4 regions of the Neorhizobium tomejilense genome follow, and region 1 is predicted to be linked to each of the others. Evidence: predicted binding sites of a transcription regulator. Region 1 holds the regulator's gene; each other region holds the start of a gene.
What was found. Region 1 encodes PhoB, which activates phosphate uptake and scavenging genes when phosphate is short. Its sites were predicted from a motif close to TGTCATNNANCTGTCAT; they were not measured.
Positions count from the first base shown of each region.

Region 2: ppk2 (polyphosphate kinase 2) is a predicted target of PhoB. The motif match lies at 2,029-2,045, and genes of this name have one in related genera.
Region 3: ACSQ3G_RS14315 (YdcH family protein) is a predicted target of PhoB. The motif match lies at 1,461-1,477, and genes of this name have one in related genera.
Region 4: ACSQ3G_RS10610 (BtaA family protein) is a predicted target of PhoB. The motif match lies at 1,516-1,532, and genes of this name have one in related genera.

Region 1 covers NZ_CAXUSO020000001.1:1,182,648-1,186,227, reverse strand. Annotated here, with positions in the region: gene ACSQ3G_RS06175 (helix-turn-helix domain-containing protein) at 1-270, shown strand, start outside; gene ACSQ3G_RS06170 (winged helix-turn-helix domain-containing protein) at 378-1,064, opposite strand; gene phoB (phosphate regulon transcriptional regulator PhoB) at 1,079-1,762, opposite strand; gene phoU (phosphate signaling complex protein PhoU) at 1,784-2,497, opposite strand; gene pstB (phosphate ABC transporter ATP-binding protein PstB) at 2,543-3,358, opposite strand; gene pstA (phosphate ABC transporter permease PstA) at 3,372-3,580, opposite strand, start outside.
Region 2 covers NZ_CAXUSO020000001.1:3,663,597-3,667,176, reverse strand. Annotated here, with positions in the region: gene ACSQ3G_RS18285 (L,D-transpeptidase family protein) at 1-102, shown strand, start outside; gene leuC (3-isopropylmalate dehydratase large subunit) at 359-1,768, opposite strand; gene ppk2 (polyphosphate kinase 2) at 2,091-3,005, shown strand; gene ACSQ3G_RS18270 (amino acid ABC transporter permease) at 3,092-3,580, opposite strand, start outside.
Region 3 covers NZ_CAXUSO020000001.1:2,798,179-2,801,758, reverse strand. Annotated here, with positions in the region: gene ACSQ3G_RS14330 (5-(carboxyamino)imidazole ribonucleotide synthase) at 1-599, opposite strand, end outside; gene purE (5-(carboxyamino)imidazole ribonucleotide mutase) at 596-1,093, opposite strand; gene ACSQ3G_RS14320 (YdcH family protein) at 1,104-1,307, opposite strand; gene ACSQ3G_RS14315 (YdcH family protein) at 1,539-1,715, shown strand; gene ACSQ3G_RS14310 (ArsR/SmtB family transcription factor) at 1,874-2,134, opposite strand; gene ACSQ3G_RS14305 (sulfite exporter TauE/SafE family protein) at 2,249-3,019, opposite strand; gene ACSQ3G_RS14300 (thiamine phosphate synthase) at 3,138-3,580, shown strand, end outside.
Region 4 covers NZ_CAXUSO020000001.1:2,056,952-2,060,531, reverse strand. Annotated here, with positions in the region: gene ACSQ3G_RS10615 (class I SAM-dependent methyltransferase) at 1-208, opposite strand, end outside; gene ACSQ3G_RS10610 (BtaA family protein) at 220-1,467, opposite strand; gene ACSQ3G_RS10605 (serine hydrolase domain-containing protein) at 1,634-2,986, shown strand; gene ACSQ3G_RS10600 (transglycosylase SLT domain-containing protein) at 3,028-3,580, opposite strand, start outside.

The DNA of each region.
Region 1 (3,580 bases):
GAAGCCAATGCGCTCGGGGACCCGGACAACCCACCCATGACGGGCGAACAGATCCGCTCCGCTCCCCGCATGCCGCAGGTCAAGGTCATCCGACGCGCGCTCGGCCTGACCCAGGAAGAGTTTTCCGGCCGCTACCAGATTCCGCTCGGCACGTTGCGCGACTGGGAACAAGGTCGATCCGAACCGGACCAACCGGCAAAGGCATATCTGAAGGTGATTGCGGTCGACCCGCAAGGTACGGCGGAGGCGTTGATAAAAGGCGCTGCATAGTTTCAATAGACGCCGAATGCTGCTTCGCCAGCCTCCATGGCAATGGTCCGCCGGGTCGCAATGAGACGGTCAGGATAAAGGTTGGACTCAAGTCCAACGAGAAGGCGTCAGAAATCGCCCAATGCGTATCCGGCGCCGCGCACGGTCCGGATCACGTTGTCGGACTTGCCAAGGCTGATGACTTTGCGAAGCCGGCCTATATGGACGTCGATCGCGCGCTCATCGACGGTCGTGTCGTCGCCCCATAGGGATGCCTTGAGCTCCGAGCGGGAATAGACCTTGCCCGGTGTCCGCATCAGGAATTCAAGGAGCTTGAACTCCTTCGGCCCGAGCTTGACCTCGCGTTTCTGCCGGTGAACTCGATGGGCTTCCCGGTCGAGCGTGAGATCGCCGACCTTGAGCATGTGGTCCAGGAGGGCGGGATTGACGCGCCTCAGCAGGTTCTTCACACGGACGACGAGCTCGACCGGGGAAAATGGCTTCATCAGGCAATCGTCGGCACCTGCCGCCAGCGCGATAATGTGAAGGCCTTCGCCACCCGACGGCACGAGGAGGATGATCGGAAGGCGCGACAGGACAGGGTCGAGACGCACCTCGCGGCAGACCTCGAGACCTCGCACGCCCGGAAGATCCGAACTCATGACCAGGATATCCGGCGGAACGGCTTTCAGGCGATCTGAGATCTCGGCTCCACTTGCCAGCATCGATACGACGAAGCTGTCGGCCACGAGGGCTTTCTGCAATATCAGACGGAACGACTCGTCGTCGTCGACCAACAGGACCCGCGCGCTCATCTCGTGGCCACCAACTATGTTTCCATGGAGTATCCGGCACCGCGGACGGTGCGGATGACATCCTGCATGTTGGAGAAGTTGAGTGCCTTGCGAAGTCTTCCCACATGGACGTCGACGGTACGCTCGTCGACATAGATGTCGTGGCCCCAGACGCCGTCCAGAAGCTGCGAGCGGGAAAAGACCCGCCCTGGCGCTGCCATCAGGAATTCGAGCAGGCGGAATTCGGTCGGGCCAAGGCGCACTTCGCGGCTCTTGCGGTGAACGCGATGGGTTTCCCGATCGAGCTCGATATCGCCGCAGCGGAGAACGCTGGAGAGCACCTCGGGCCGGGCCCGGCGCAGCATGGCCTTGACGCGGGCCATCAGTTCCGGCGTCGAGAAGGGTTTTACCACATAGTCGTCGGCGCCGGTGGCGAGGCCGCGGACACGTTCGCTCTCCTCGCCGCGGGCCGTCAGCATGATGATCGGCAGGCGCTCGGTTTCCGGGCGCATGCGCAGCCGGCGGCAGAGTTCGATGCCGGAAACGCCGGGCAGCATCCAGTCCAGGATCAGAAGGTCCGGTACTCGCTCCTGAAGCCGAATTTCGGCTTCGTCGCCCCGCAAAACGGTATCGACCTCATAACCCTCGGCTTCCAGATTGTAACGAAGAAGCACGCTCAGCGCTTCTTCGTCTTCTACGACAGCGATTTTCGGCAGCATTCTTGGCCTGCTCCGTCAGTTCTATTCAGTGATCGCGCCGAGCGTGTTCGACGAGTCGTCCTTCGGACGATCGCCTTCCGGCTGGGCGCCCGTCGTCATGTAGTAGATGGTCTCGGCGATATTGGTGGCGTGGTCGCCGATACGCTCGATGTTCTTGGCGCAGAACAGAAGATGCGTGCAGGTGGTGATGTTGCGCGGATCCTCCATCATGTAGGTGAGGAGCTCGCGGAACAGCGAGGTGTACATCGCGTCGATTTCCTCGTCGCGGCTACGGATCGCCTCGGCCTTTTCCGCCGAACGCGTCGCATAGACGTCGAGGACGTCCTTGAGCTGCACGAGGGCGAGATCGGAGAGATGTTCGAGGCCGCGGGCGAGCTTGCGCGGAACGCCGGTGCCCTGAACCGCGATAACGCGCTTGGCGGTGTTCTTGCCAAGGTCGCCGACGCGCTCGAGATCGGAGGCGATGCGCAGCGAACCGACGATCTCGCGAAGGTCGGCCGCAACCGGCTGGCGGCGGGCGATCGTGATGATCGCCTTGTCGCCGATCTCGCGCTCGGCGTGATCGAGGATCACGTCGTCGGAGATGACCTTCTGCGCGAGTGCGGCGTCGGAATTGACCAGCGCCCGCACGGCGTCCGAGCACATCTGCTCGGCGAGGCCGCCCATTTCGGAGATGCGGCGGCTCAGGTATTTCAGTTCGTCGTCATAAGCCGACAGGATATGGGTCGATGCCATCTTCTAGTCCTCAAAATTGATTTTCAGGCGGCACAATCGGCTGGATCAGCCGAAGCGGCCCATGATGTAATCCTGGGTGCGCTGATCGTCGGGATTGGTGAACATCTTGTCGGTGTCGTTCTCCTCGACGAGCTGGCCGAGATGGAACATGGCGGTGCGCTGCGACACGCGGGCAGCCTGCTGCATCGAGTGCGTCACGATCACGATCGTGTAGTTGGCACGCAGTTCATGGATGAGTTCTTCGACTTTGGCGGTGGCGATCGGGTCGAGAGCCGAGCAGGGTTCGTCCATGAGGATGACTTCCGGCGACACGGCGATCGCACGGGCGATGCACAGACGCTGCTGCTGGCCGCCGGAGAGGCCGGTGCCGGATTCGTGCAGGCGATCCTTGACTTCGCCCCAGAGGCCGGCGCGCTGCAGGCTCGCCTCGACGATCTGGTCCATGTCGGCCTTGTTCTTGGAAAGGCCGTGGATGCGCGGACCGTAGGAAATGTTCTCGTAGATGGTCTTCGGGAACGGGTTCGGCTTCTGGAACACCATGCCGACGCGGGCGCGAAGTTCCACGACGTCGATGTTATTGTCGTAGATATCGTCCGTGTCGAGGGTGATCTTGCCGGTGACGCGGCAATTCTCGATCGTGTCGTTCATGCGGTTGAGGCAGCGCAGGAAGGTGGACTTGCCGCAGCCGGAAGGACCGATGAGAGCCGTCACAGTGTTTTCGCGGACGTTGAGGTTCACGTCGAAAAGCGCACGCTTTTCGCCGTAGTAAACCGAAACGTCCTTGCCGATCATCTTGTGGGAAGCATCGCTCATCTTTTGGTCCAGCGCCTTTTCTACTGCCGATTCTGACATCATATTCATTGTCATACTCCTTCTACCAGCGCCGCTCGAAGCGACGCCGCAAGAGAATTGCGCCAACATTCATTAGGATGAGGAACAGGAGCAGGATGATGATTGCTCCCGAGGTACGCTCGACGAACGCGCGCTCCGCTTCGTTCGCCCACATGTAGATCTGGACCGGCAGCGCCGTCGACGGGTCGAGCGGCGTGGTCGGATAGTTGGCGACGAAGGCCACCATGCCGA
Region 2 (3,580 bases), 2.5 Mb from region 1:
GGCTACCAGCCGACCGCCGGCTGCATCGCCGTCAGCCTTCCCGACATGAAGCGGCTGATCCGCTTCATGCGCAAGGGGACGGTGGTGAGGGTGCTGGGGTAGCGGCGTCGTCAAATCCCCTCACCAACAAAATCTAAGACTTAGCTGCGCTAAGATCTTGATTTTGTAACCTCTCCCGCAAGGGGAGAGGTAGGCTGCGGCAGCGCGGCTGCTCTATCTCTCCCCTTGCGGGAGAGAAAGCGATTTCAACATCTTAGCTTCAGCTAAGTGTTAGAAATCGCAAGTGAGGGGATCGCTTCCGGAAACGAAAATGCCCGGCGCGAAGGCCGGGCATTTCGAGGTCAGATGATAGGGAAGCCTACTTCCACTCGCGGATGTCGACGAAGTGGCCGGCGACCGCGGCTGCGGCGGCCATGGCCGGCGAGACGAGATGGGTGCGGCCCTTGTAACCCTGGCGACCCTCGAAATTGCGGTTGGAGGTGGAAGCGCAGCGCTCGCCCGGCTTCAGGCGGTCGTCGTTCATCGCCAGGCACATCGAGCAGCCCGGTTCGCGCCATTCGAAACCGGCATCCTTGAAGATCTTGTCGAGACCTTCCGCTTCCGCCTGTTCCTTGACGATGCCGGAGCCCGGGACGACCATGGCGGACACGGTCGACGCGACGGTGCGGCCTTCGACGACCTTGGCTGCGGCGCGCAGGTCTTCGATGCGGCCGTTGGTGCAGGAGCCGATGAAGACGCGGTCGACGGCGATATCGGTGATCTTGGTGCCCGGCTTCAGGCCCATATAGTCCAGAGCGCGCCATTTCGAGGTGCGCTTGGTTTCGTCCGGGATGTCGTCCGGGTTCGGAACGGAACCTTCAACCGAGATGACGTCTTCCGGCGAGGAGCCCCAGGAGACGATCGGCGGCAGGTTGGCGGCGTCGAGCACGACGACCTTGTCGAAATGCGCGCCTTCGTCCGTCTGCAGCGTCTTCCAGTAGTCGAGCGCCATGTCCCAGGCCTTGCCCTTCGGGGCGCGCGGCTTGTCCTTGATGTATTCGAAGGTCTTTTCGTCCGGCGCGATCAGGCCGGCGCGGGCGCCGCCTTCGATCGTCATGTTGCAGACCGTCATGCGGCCTTCCATGGAGAGCGCGCGGATCGCCTCGCCGGCGAACTCGATGACGTGGCCGGTGCCGCCGGCGGTGCCGATCTCGCCGATGATGGCAAGGATGATGTCCTTGGCGGTGACGCCCGGCGGCAGCTGGCCGTCGACGCGCACCAGCATGTTCTTCGCCTTCTTCTGCACCAGCGTCTGGGTGGCGAGCACGTGCTCGACTTCAGACGTGCCGATGCCGTGCGCAAGTGCGCCGAAGGCGCCGTGGGTCGACGTGTGGCTGTCGCCGCAGACGATGGTCATGCCCGGCAGGGTAAAGCCCTGTTCCGGGCCCACGATGTGGACGATGCCCTGGCGGACGTCCTTTTCCGAATAATATTCGACGCCGAAATCGCGGGCGTTCTGGGCAAGCGCTTCCACCTGGATGCGGCTTTCCTCGTTCTTGATGCCTTCGTGGCGGTCGGCCGTGGTCGGGACGTTATGGTCCACGACGGCGAGCGTTTTTTCCGGTGCACGGACCTTGCGGCCGGCGATGCGCAGGCCTTCGAATGCCTGCGGCGACGTCACTTCGTGAACGAGGTGACGGTCGATGTAGAGAAGACAGGTGTGGTTCTCATCCTCGGAAACGACGTGGTCGTCCCAGATCTTGTCATAAAGGGTGCGGGGTGCGCTCATGGCTGCTGTCCGTAAAGCTGACTGAAACAGGAAATGGGTGTCCGGCAGCTTAGGGCTGCCGCAAGCTGAGACAATCAGCTAAGTCGGTCGCAAAGCGCCCCGGATACCCGCGCGAAAAACCGTGCCGGCAGACGTTTGTGGTCCTGCAGCACGACGATATGGTTCGCGAGGCATCCGAATTTCGATCCCATGGCCGCTGCAATAGCAGTTTCCGAAGAAATCGGCAATCGAATTGCTTCGCAGAAAATCTGTCGCATCTCTGTCATAAAGCTTTCGCGGAAACGTGGTTGATCTGAGTTTCCATAAAGGAGGAATGCCCACCATGTCCGAACCCATGCAAGACCAGCTCAGCCGCATCAAGGAAGAGATCGCCGACAGCTTCGATGAAGAGCTCGAAATGCAGATGGAAGAGGACCGGCTCGACGAGCTGGTCGCCGAGGGCATGTCCGAGCCCGCCGAGGCGACGATCGACCGCCGGATCTATTTCCGCGAACTCTTCCGCCTCCAGCACGAGCTGGTCCGTCTGCAGGACTGGGTGCAGTACAAGAAGCTGAAGATGGTCGTGCTGTTCGAAGGCCGCGACTCGGCCGGCAAGGGCGGCGCCATCAAGCGCGTCACCCAGCGCCTCAATCCGCGTGTCGCCCGCGTCGTCGCGCTGCCCGCGCCGACCGAGCGCGAACAGAACCAGTGGTATTTCCAGCGCTACGTCCCGCATCTGCCGACCGCCGGCGAAATGGTGATGTTCGACCGCTCCTGGTACAACCGCGCCGGCGTCGAGCGGGTCATGGGCTTCTGCACCAAGGACGAGCTGGAAGAGTTCTTCCGTTCGGTGCCGGAATTCGAACGCATGCTGGTCCGCTCGGGCATCATCCTCGTCAAATACTGGTTCTCGATTACCGACGAGGAGCAGGAATTCCGCTTCAAGATGCGCATCCACGATCCGCTGAAGCAGTGGAAGCTGTCGCCGATGGACCTCGAAAGCCGCGTCCACTGGGAAGAATATACCAAGGCGAAGGAAGAGATGCTCCAGCGCACCCACATCCCGGAAGCGCCGTGGTGGGTGGTGCAGGCCGTCGACAAGAAGAAGGCGCGGCTCAACATGATCTCCCACCTTCTCGCCCAGGTGCTTTACGAGACCGTGCCGAAGGAGCAGATCGACCTGCCAGGCCGCGTCCGGAACGACGACTACATCCGCCATCCGGTGCCGGCGGACATGTACGTCCCGGAAGTGTACTGAACAGAACCGCGCCCTGCCATCGTTGACGCTGCGGGGCGCTCGGCAGGGACTGAAACGGCGAGGCGGCCTTCGGGCCGCCTTTTGCGTTAGCGCTCCGTCCTTCTCCGCAAACGTCCTTCGATGCCGCGCAGGGCCAGCGACAGGCCGATCGTCAGCAGCAGGTAGATATAGGTGACGATCGAATAGGTCTCGAAGAAGCGGAAGGAGCCGGCTGCATAGACCTTCGCCATCTGGGTGATGTCGGCGACGCCGAGGACCGAGACGAGCGATGAATCCTTCACCATCGAGACGAAGTCGTTGGAAAGCGGCGGCAGGATCACCCGCATCGCTTGCGGAAATACGATCAGCCGGAAACGCTGCCAGCGGGTCAAGCCCAGCGCCTTTGCCGCCTCGATCTGGCCGATATCGACGGCCTGGAACCCGGCACGAAAGATTTCGGCGATGAAGGCTGCATAACCGATCGTCAGTGCGATGATCGCCCGCCAGAGCAGCGAGACGTCGCGCACCAGAAGCGCCTGGGCCCAGCCGCCCTCGATCAGCGGCTCCAGCGCCCAATTGTAGAGCGTCACGAAGGC
Region 3 (3,580 bases), 1.6 Mb from region 1:
GCGACCGTGCCGTCCTTGGCGCGGGCGGCGATGATCGACACTTCGCGCTCGAAGGGCACGAAACTCTCCAGAATCAGCGGCACGCCGCCGAGCGCATCATAGGCGCCGGCGGGTTTGTCCTCGACGGTGCGGAAGACGCGCTGGCCCTTGCCGTCATAACCCATGCGGCGGGTCTTCAGGACGCCTTGGCCGCCGAAATCGGCGAGCGCCTTTTCGAGGTCGGACTGGCTGTCGACGGCGTGGAATCGGGCGGTCTCGATGCCGCAGGAATTCAGGAAGCGCTTTTCGGTCAGCCGGTCCTGCGACATATCGAGCGCCTTGGCCGGCGGGTGGACCGGAACGGAGCGCTGCAGCGCCTCGGCGGCGGTGACCGGCACGTTTTCGAATTCATAGGTGACGACGTCGCAGCGGCTGGCGAGTTCGGCGAGCGCTGCCGGATCGTCATAGGCGGCAGTGATCTGGGCGTTGGCGACCTGGGCTGCCGGGCAGTCGGCCTGCGGTTCGAGCACGATCGTGCGGAAGTTCAGCCGGGCTGCGGCCATGGCCAGCATGCGGCCGAGCTGGCCGCCGCCGATGATGCCGATCGTGTGGACAGTCATGGAGCCTCGTCGATTGGGTAGTCGGCAACGGCCGCACTCTGGCGGGCGCGCCATTCGTCGAGCCGATCGGCGATCTCGTCGTCGTTGAGGGCGAGAACCGCGGCGGCCAGCAGGGCGGCGTTGATGGCGCCGGCCCGGCCGATGGCAAGCGTGCCGACCGGAATGCCGGCCGGCATCTGGACGATCGACAGCAGGCTGTCCTGGCCGGACAGCGCCTTCGATTGAACCGGCACGCCGAAAACGGGAAGCGGCGTCATGGCGGCGGTCATGCCGGGCAGGTGGGCCGCACCGCCGGCACCGGCGATGATGACCTGGAAACCTTCGGCACGGGCGCCCTTGGCAAATTGCATCATCCGCTCCGGCGTGCGATGCGCCGATATGATACGGGCCTCGTAACCGATATCGAGTGCCTCCAGCGTGTCGGCGGCGTTCTTCATGGTCTCCCAGTCGGACTGGCTGCCCATGATGATGGCGACGGCAGGTCTTTCAGACATGGCGGGACCCTTAAGCGATGATGTCCGGAACAATCTGGTCTTCGAGCTGAGTCATCTTGTCTTTCAGCGACAGTTTCTTCTTCTTCATGCGCTGCACGCGAAGAGCGTCGCAGCCGACCTGGATCATGGCATTGATGGCGGCGTCGTAATCCTCGTGTTCCTGTCGAAGTTTCGCGAGCACCAGCCGGACATCCGCCTGTTCCTGATCTGCCATATTCCAGTCCCCATTCTCACGCCCGGCATTTCAGCGGTCGCCGGCATTCTCCGCAAGCCTCTACCACCAAACCGCGTTAACGGGAAGTTAGACAAGGTCACGAATTTGCCCACTTCAAACCATGATTTCACCTTCGACAAAGCCGGCCGATCGTGTCACACTTCCTTCGTAAACCTGAAGCCTCGGCATTAGGGAATGCCGTGGTAGGTGACTAAGGAAGGAACATGCCACATGACCGTCCAGGCTCATATCGCATCGCTTGAAAAGAAGCACGGTGCATTGGAGGAGGAGCTCCAGACCGTTCTCGCGTCCCCCTCCGCCGACGACCGTGAAATAGCCGACCTCAAGCGGCGCAAGCTGCGCATCAAGGACCAAATGCAGCGCCTTAAGGCAACCACGCGTCATTAGTTCCTCAGTAGGAGAAGCGCCGCTCGCCCATTGTTTCATCAGTCAGAGGCGAATAATAAAAGCGGCAAACCAATAATCCAGAAATAACCCAGAAATAACAATGACAAGGTTCTGGTCGTGGAAGGGAGCCACAATTCCCACGGTTTAAAAGCCGGTCGTCACGACCAGAACTGATCCAGCCACAGGTTCAGCCTGTCGAAGCCCTTGCTGTTGACGGAATAGATGCGCCGCGTGCCTTCCGCCGTCACATTCACCAGATTGCTATCCAGAAGAGCCTTCAAATGCTGCGACACCGCGGGCCGGCTGATCGGCAGGCCTTGCGCAAGTTCGTTTACGGTTCTCGGGGCGCGCCGCAATTCCTCCAGCAGATACCGCCGGTTAGGATCAGCTATGGCTGCAAAGGGGTCAACGGTTGTCATGCGTTGAACTTACGGTAAACGCTCGATAACGGCAAGATTTATTGTGCATCGCAACAACGCAGCCCGCCTTATTTTGCGTTGCTTTTTTAGCTGCATCGCGCTCGCTTTGCCGGGTCAGAACGGCAGGCCGTCCCACAGCAGTTTCAATCCCGCACAGAATGCCAGACCGTAAGTCATCGGATAGAAGGTTTCCGCCTTCAGATGCTTGACGATGGCCGCGCCGATCATGGTCGCGATCAGGGCGACCGGTAGAAGGGTTGCGGAGATGGTGAGGTTTTCGGAGTCGAGTGCGCCGAGGAAGAAGTAAGGGATGACCTTGACCGCATTGACGATCGCGAAGAAGCGGATGCTGGCGCCGGTATAGGCTTTCGGATCGAGCCGCATCGGCAGGACGTAGATCTGGAACGGCGGCCCGCCGGCATGGGCGACGAAGCTCGCGTAACCGGACAAGGCGCCCCAGAAGGTGGCGGCGCCCGGCCGGTGCGGCAAGGGAGCCCTCGGCTGGTTGGATCGGGGGCCGTAGACCTGCCAGAAGTAGCGCACGGTAAACAGGATCGTTGCAACCGCGATGACGAGGCGCAGGGCATCGTCCGAGACATAGGCCGACGTTGCCCATCCGAGCGCGATGCCGATGATGCCGCCGGGCAGGATCACCAGCAGCGTCCTGGGATCGTTGAAGTTCCGCCACGACCATAATGCGACGATGTCCATGACGATCAGGATCGGCAGGAAGATCGCCGCCGCCCTGACCGGATCGACGGCGAGCGACATCAGCGGCACGCCGAGCAGACCGATAGCGCCGCCGATCCCCCCTTTCGAGAGGCCGACAAGCAGGACGGCGGGGATGGCGAAGGTGAAGAACGCGAAGCTAAGCGTATCGGGCATGAAGACTCGAAGGCGATGAGGGAATGGTTGATCCGGCAGGCGGTCCGGTCTATCGAATTTGCGGACAGAAAACGAGTGCGGATTTTCGCAAACCGATATCCGCCGAACGGGAAGAAACATGACCGGACAGAAAGACCGCTGCCGCCTCGTGCTGATCGTGCCGCAATATGACGATGCCGATCAGCAGGCCAAGGATCTCGAAGCAGCGCTTGTAGGCGGCGACGTCGCGTCGGTCATTGTGCCGCAATACGGGCTCGACGACCAGGCGTTCCAGAAGCGTGCGGAAGCGCTGGTCGAACTGATTCAGGCGGCGGGCGCTGCGGCGCTGGTCTGTGGAGACAGCCGGGTGGCCGGGCGCATCAAGGCAGATGGCCTGCATCTTGGCGGTGACCTCACCGAGCTGGGGGAGGCGATCGAGAAATTCGTGCCGAAGATGATCGTCGGCACCGGCGGGGCGGGCGACCGGCATCAGGCGCTTGCAATCGGTGAACATCGTCCCGACTATATCTTCTTCGGCAAGCTCGACGGCGATATCAAGCCGGAAGCACATCCGAAAAACCT
Region 4 (3,580 bases), 870 kb from region 1:
GATACTGCCGGTGGGCGAGGGCGAGGTTCCGGCCCGTGCCGCAGCCGACTTCGAGCAGCGAGGCATTCGGCGGGACATTCAATCCCGCAATCGCCCGGTCGCGGCCGAAGAGGTAATATTTGCGGGTGATGTCGTAGATATGGCGCTGATACCGGTACATCCGGTCCATGCGCTCGGCGTGGCCAGTCGGCAGGGAGTTACTCGCCATATCCGTCGCCATCAGGCTTTTTTCACATAGATGTGGAAACCGCCGTAAATTGCCGACCGGTCTTCCAGGTTGAGTTCGTTGGAGCGTTCTTCCAGATAGGACCACTGGTCGAAAAGGGCCGGGGAAAGGCGACCGTCGAGCACGCTCTTTTCGGCCGCCGTGCGGAAGATCACGCGGGCGCCGGGCGCGGCCGTGCGGCTGATTTCCGACCAGACGTCGTTCAACTGCTCGTCCGTCATCCAATCCTGTGCGTCGAGCAGGACGTAGCGATCGACCGAACCGGCGGACTTCTGGGCCAGCAGTTCCGTGAAGCTGGCATGGTGGACCGTGACACGCTCGGCATTGTCGCGGATGGCGCGGTAGTTTTCAGCCTTGAGGTAGGTCGGCAGCGTGCCCTCCTCCGGCTTCGGATACCGTCGCATAAAGGCCTGCCAGGCGAAATAGTTGTCGCGCAGCGGGAAATGGCAGGCGAGCTTTTCAAGGCGCTGGCGCAGGACTGGCGCGATCGATCCGTCCGAGGCGAGACTCGCCAGCTCGTCATATTGCTGCGGCGGAATGCCGAGGCCGAACAGCGAGCTCTTGCGGCTGGTGATCCAGCGGATCAGCGGCCTGTCGAACAGCGGAGCGATGCGGTCGTCGAAGAACTGGCGCTGCTCGCGCAACGACTTGGCATCGGCCATTTCGGTGAGGTCGATGCCATGCAGGCGAGCGATCAGGTGACCGGCGCCGATGAAGCGGCCGAGCAGGCCGGTCTTGTAGATATTGCGGTCGAACACTTCGATCCGCCGGCGGCCGGCGAGCGTGCGCTTGTCCCAGTAGGCGCGGGTCGCGGCATCGAGATTCGGCGCGATGAACGCGTCGTAGCTCTTGCTGTTGGTGCGGATGCCGTCCATGCCGAAGTGGCGCACGACATCGCCATGGCCTGGCAGGTGGCGGAAGGCGGCGAGCTTCAGGCGGTTCAGCGCGACGTGATGCGGGTTGAGGTCGACGACGTCGATCTTCTTCGGCGAGCGGGACAGATAGGCGAGCATGTTGCAGCCGCCGGAACCGATGGTGACGATCGAATGCTCGCCGGAAAGCTCCATGGCTGTCATGTCGACTTCCGGGTCTTCCCAGATCTGCGGATAGACGAGACCGGAGAACAGGAGGCCGAAAAGCCTTTCTGAGAAACCCTGCCGGGACAGAGCTTTATGCTGCAGAAGTGCGTCCTTCAGCTTCTGGTTTTTCCGAAAACCGGCTTCCTGTGCAATATCCGCCATGGTCGAGTCCCGCTTTGTCCAGAGTTTCAGCGCGTGTAAACCTGTCATGCTACAGATTGATGACGCAGCCTGTGGCCAGTCCCCCGATCGGCCCCACGCGGCCGAACACCCCCTTCCTTGGCGTCGAGAATCCTGATTGCATGCGGCCCTTGAAATGGAGGCAGGCATGCGGTTGTTGGTGCGGTTCCTAAAAATCCTCTGCGGCGTCATCGTCGTCGGCCTGATCGGGCTCGGAATCTGGCTCTATACATCGCCGCCGGAACTGCTGAGGGTCGGAAGCGGCTATTCGGCCAAGATGGTCTGCTCGAACGTCTTTATTGCCGGCCGCGACAGCAGCGAGGTCCTCGCTGTCGACGTGCAGGCTCCGGGTCACCCGCTTCTGAAATTGATGCGGGTCTCCGTCGATCGAACGGAAAAGCGGGTTCATGCCGCGCTGCTCGGCATTTTTGCCGGCAATGACGCGGTCTATCGCAAAGGGCTCGGCTGCGCCGTCGTCCCCGATGGGGCGCCGGCTGTTGCCGTCGGCGTTTCGGTGCCTGCCGTTACGTCAGTCGATCCATCCACGCTTTGGCCGGAAGGTGGAAAAGTGGAATCCGATCCGTCGGTTGCGCGGCTTCTCTCAGACATGGGCCTTGCCGGTCCGGGCCTTCGGGCGGTGGTCGTGGTCAAGCGGGGACGGATCGTCGGCGAGACCTATTCGACCGGCTTTTCCAAGGATACGCCGCTGCTCGGCTGGTCGATGACCAAGACCGTGAATGCTGCGATTCTCGGCACGCTCATTCGAGACGGAAAGCTTTCGCTGGACGACAAGGGCCTGTTCCCGCAATGGCAGGGCAACCAGCGCGGCGATATCCGGATTGCCGACCTGGCCGCCATGGAAAGCGGGCTCGCCTTCAACGAGAACTACGGCACGGTCGCCGATGTCACCCGCATGCTCTATCTCGAGCCGGACATGGCGAACTTCGCGGCCGACCAGCCGCTGGAGGCCGACCCCGGCACGCGGTTCGGTTATTCTTCCGGCACGGCCGTGATGCTCTCGAAGATCTGGATGGACCGGATCGGCGACAGAACTGCCGCGCTGTCCTATCCCCGCAACGCGCTGTTCGGCCCGCTCGGCATGCAAAGCGCCGTCATGGAGACCGATGCGGCAGGCACCTTCGTCGGCAGCTCGTATATGTATGCGACCGCGCGCGACTGGGCCCGGATCGGGCTGCTGCTTGCGCGGGACGGTGTGTGGAACGGCAACCGGATCCTGCCGCAAGGTTTCGTCACCCTGATGCACCAGGCCAACGCCACGTCGAACGGCCGTTATTCCAAAATGCAGACGTGGCTGCCGGGCAAGAATAATCCAGACATTCCGGCGGATGCGTTTTTCCTGCAGGGGCATGATGGGCAGACCATCACGGTCATTCCGTCGCTCGATCTGGTGGTGGTGCGGCTCGGGCTGACGCCGAGCTGGAACCGTTACGATCCGTCCCGGCTGGTCGCCGAGGTGGTGAAAGCAACAACGGCGCCCTGAGGCGCCGCTGCACATATTCGGTCAAGGCACTTTCAGCCCGGCTATTTCTCGAGGACGTCCAGCATGTTCTTGCGTTTGGCGTCGTAATAATAACCGCGCGCGTAGAGCTTGATGGCATTGTCGTTTCTGTTGTCGGCGACAAGCCAGGCGCCGCGCAGGTATTTGATCGCGTATTTGAGATTGGTCTCGGCATCGAGCAGGCCGGCCGGCGGGCCTTCGTAGCCCATGGACTTGGCGGTTGAATACTTGATCTGCATGAGGCCCCAGTAGCCGTTCTTGTGATAGGCCTTGGGATCGTACTTGCTTTCCCGATGCACGACGCGGTGCACGAGCGATTCCGGCACGCCGTACATGCCGGCATAACGCTTGATGAGCTTGCTCAATTCCGCCGGCGCACCGGTGGCCGTGGACGGCATCGGCTCGCCGGGAGCCGGCGGGAATTCCATGGCGGACAAGGCGGCAACGGCTCGCGGCTGTGCTGCATAGGCAAGCGTCGCAGTGTCCGGGCGTGGGGTCGGGACGACGGTCTGCAGCGCGACCATGTCCGGTGTCAGTTCCCGTTCGTCCAGGGCGATCGCCGAAGCTGCCGCCGGC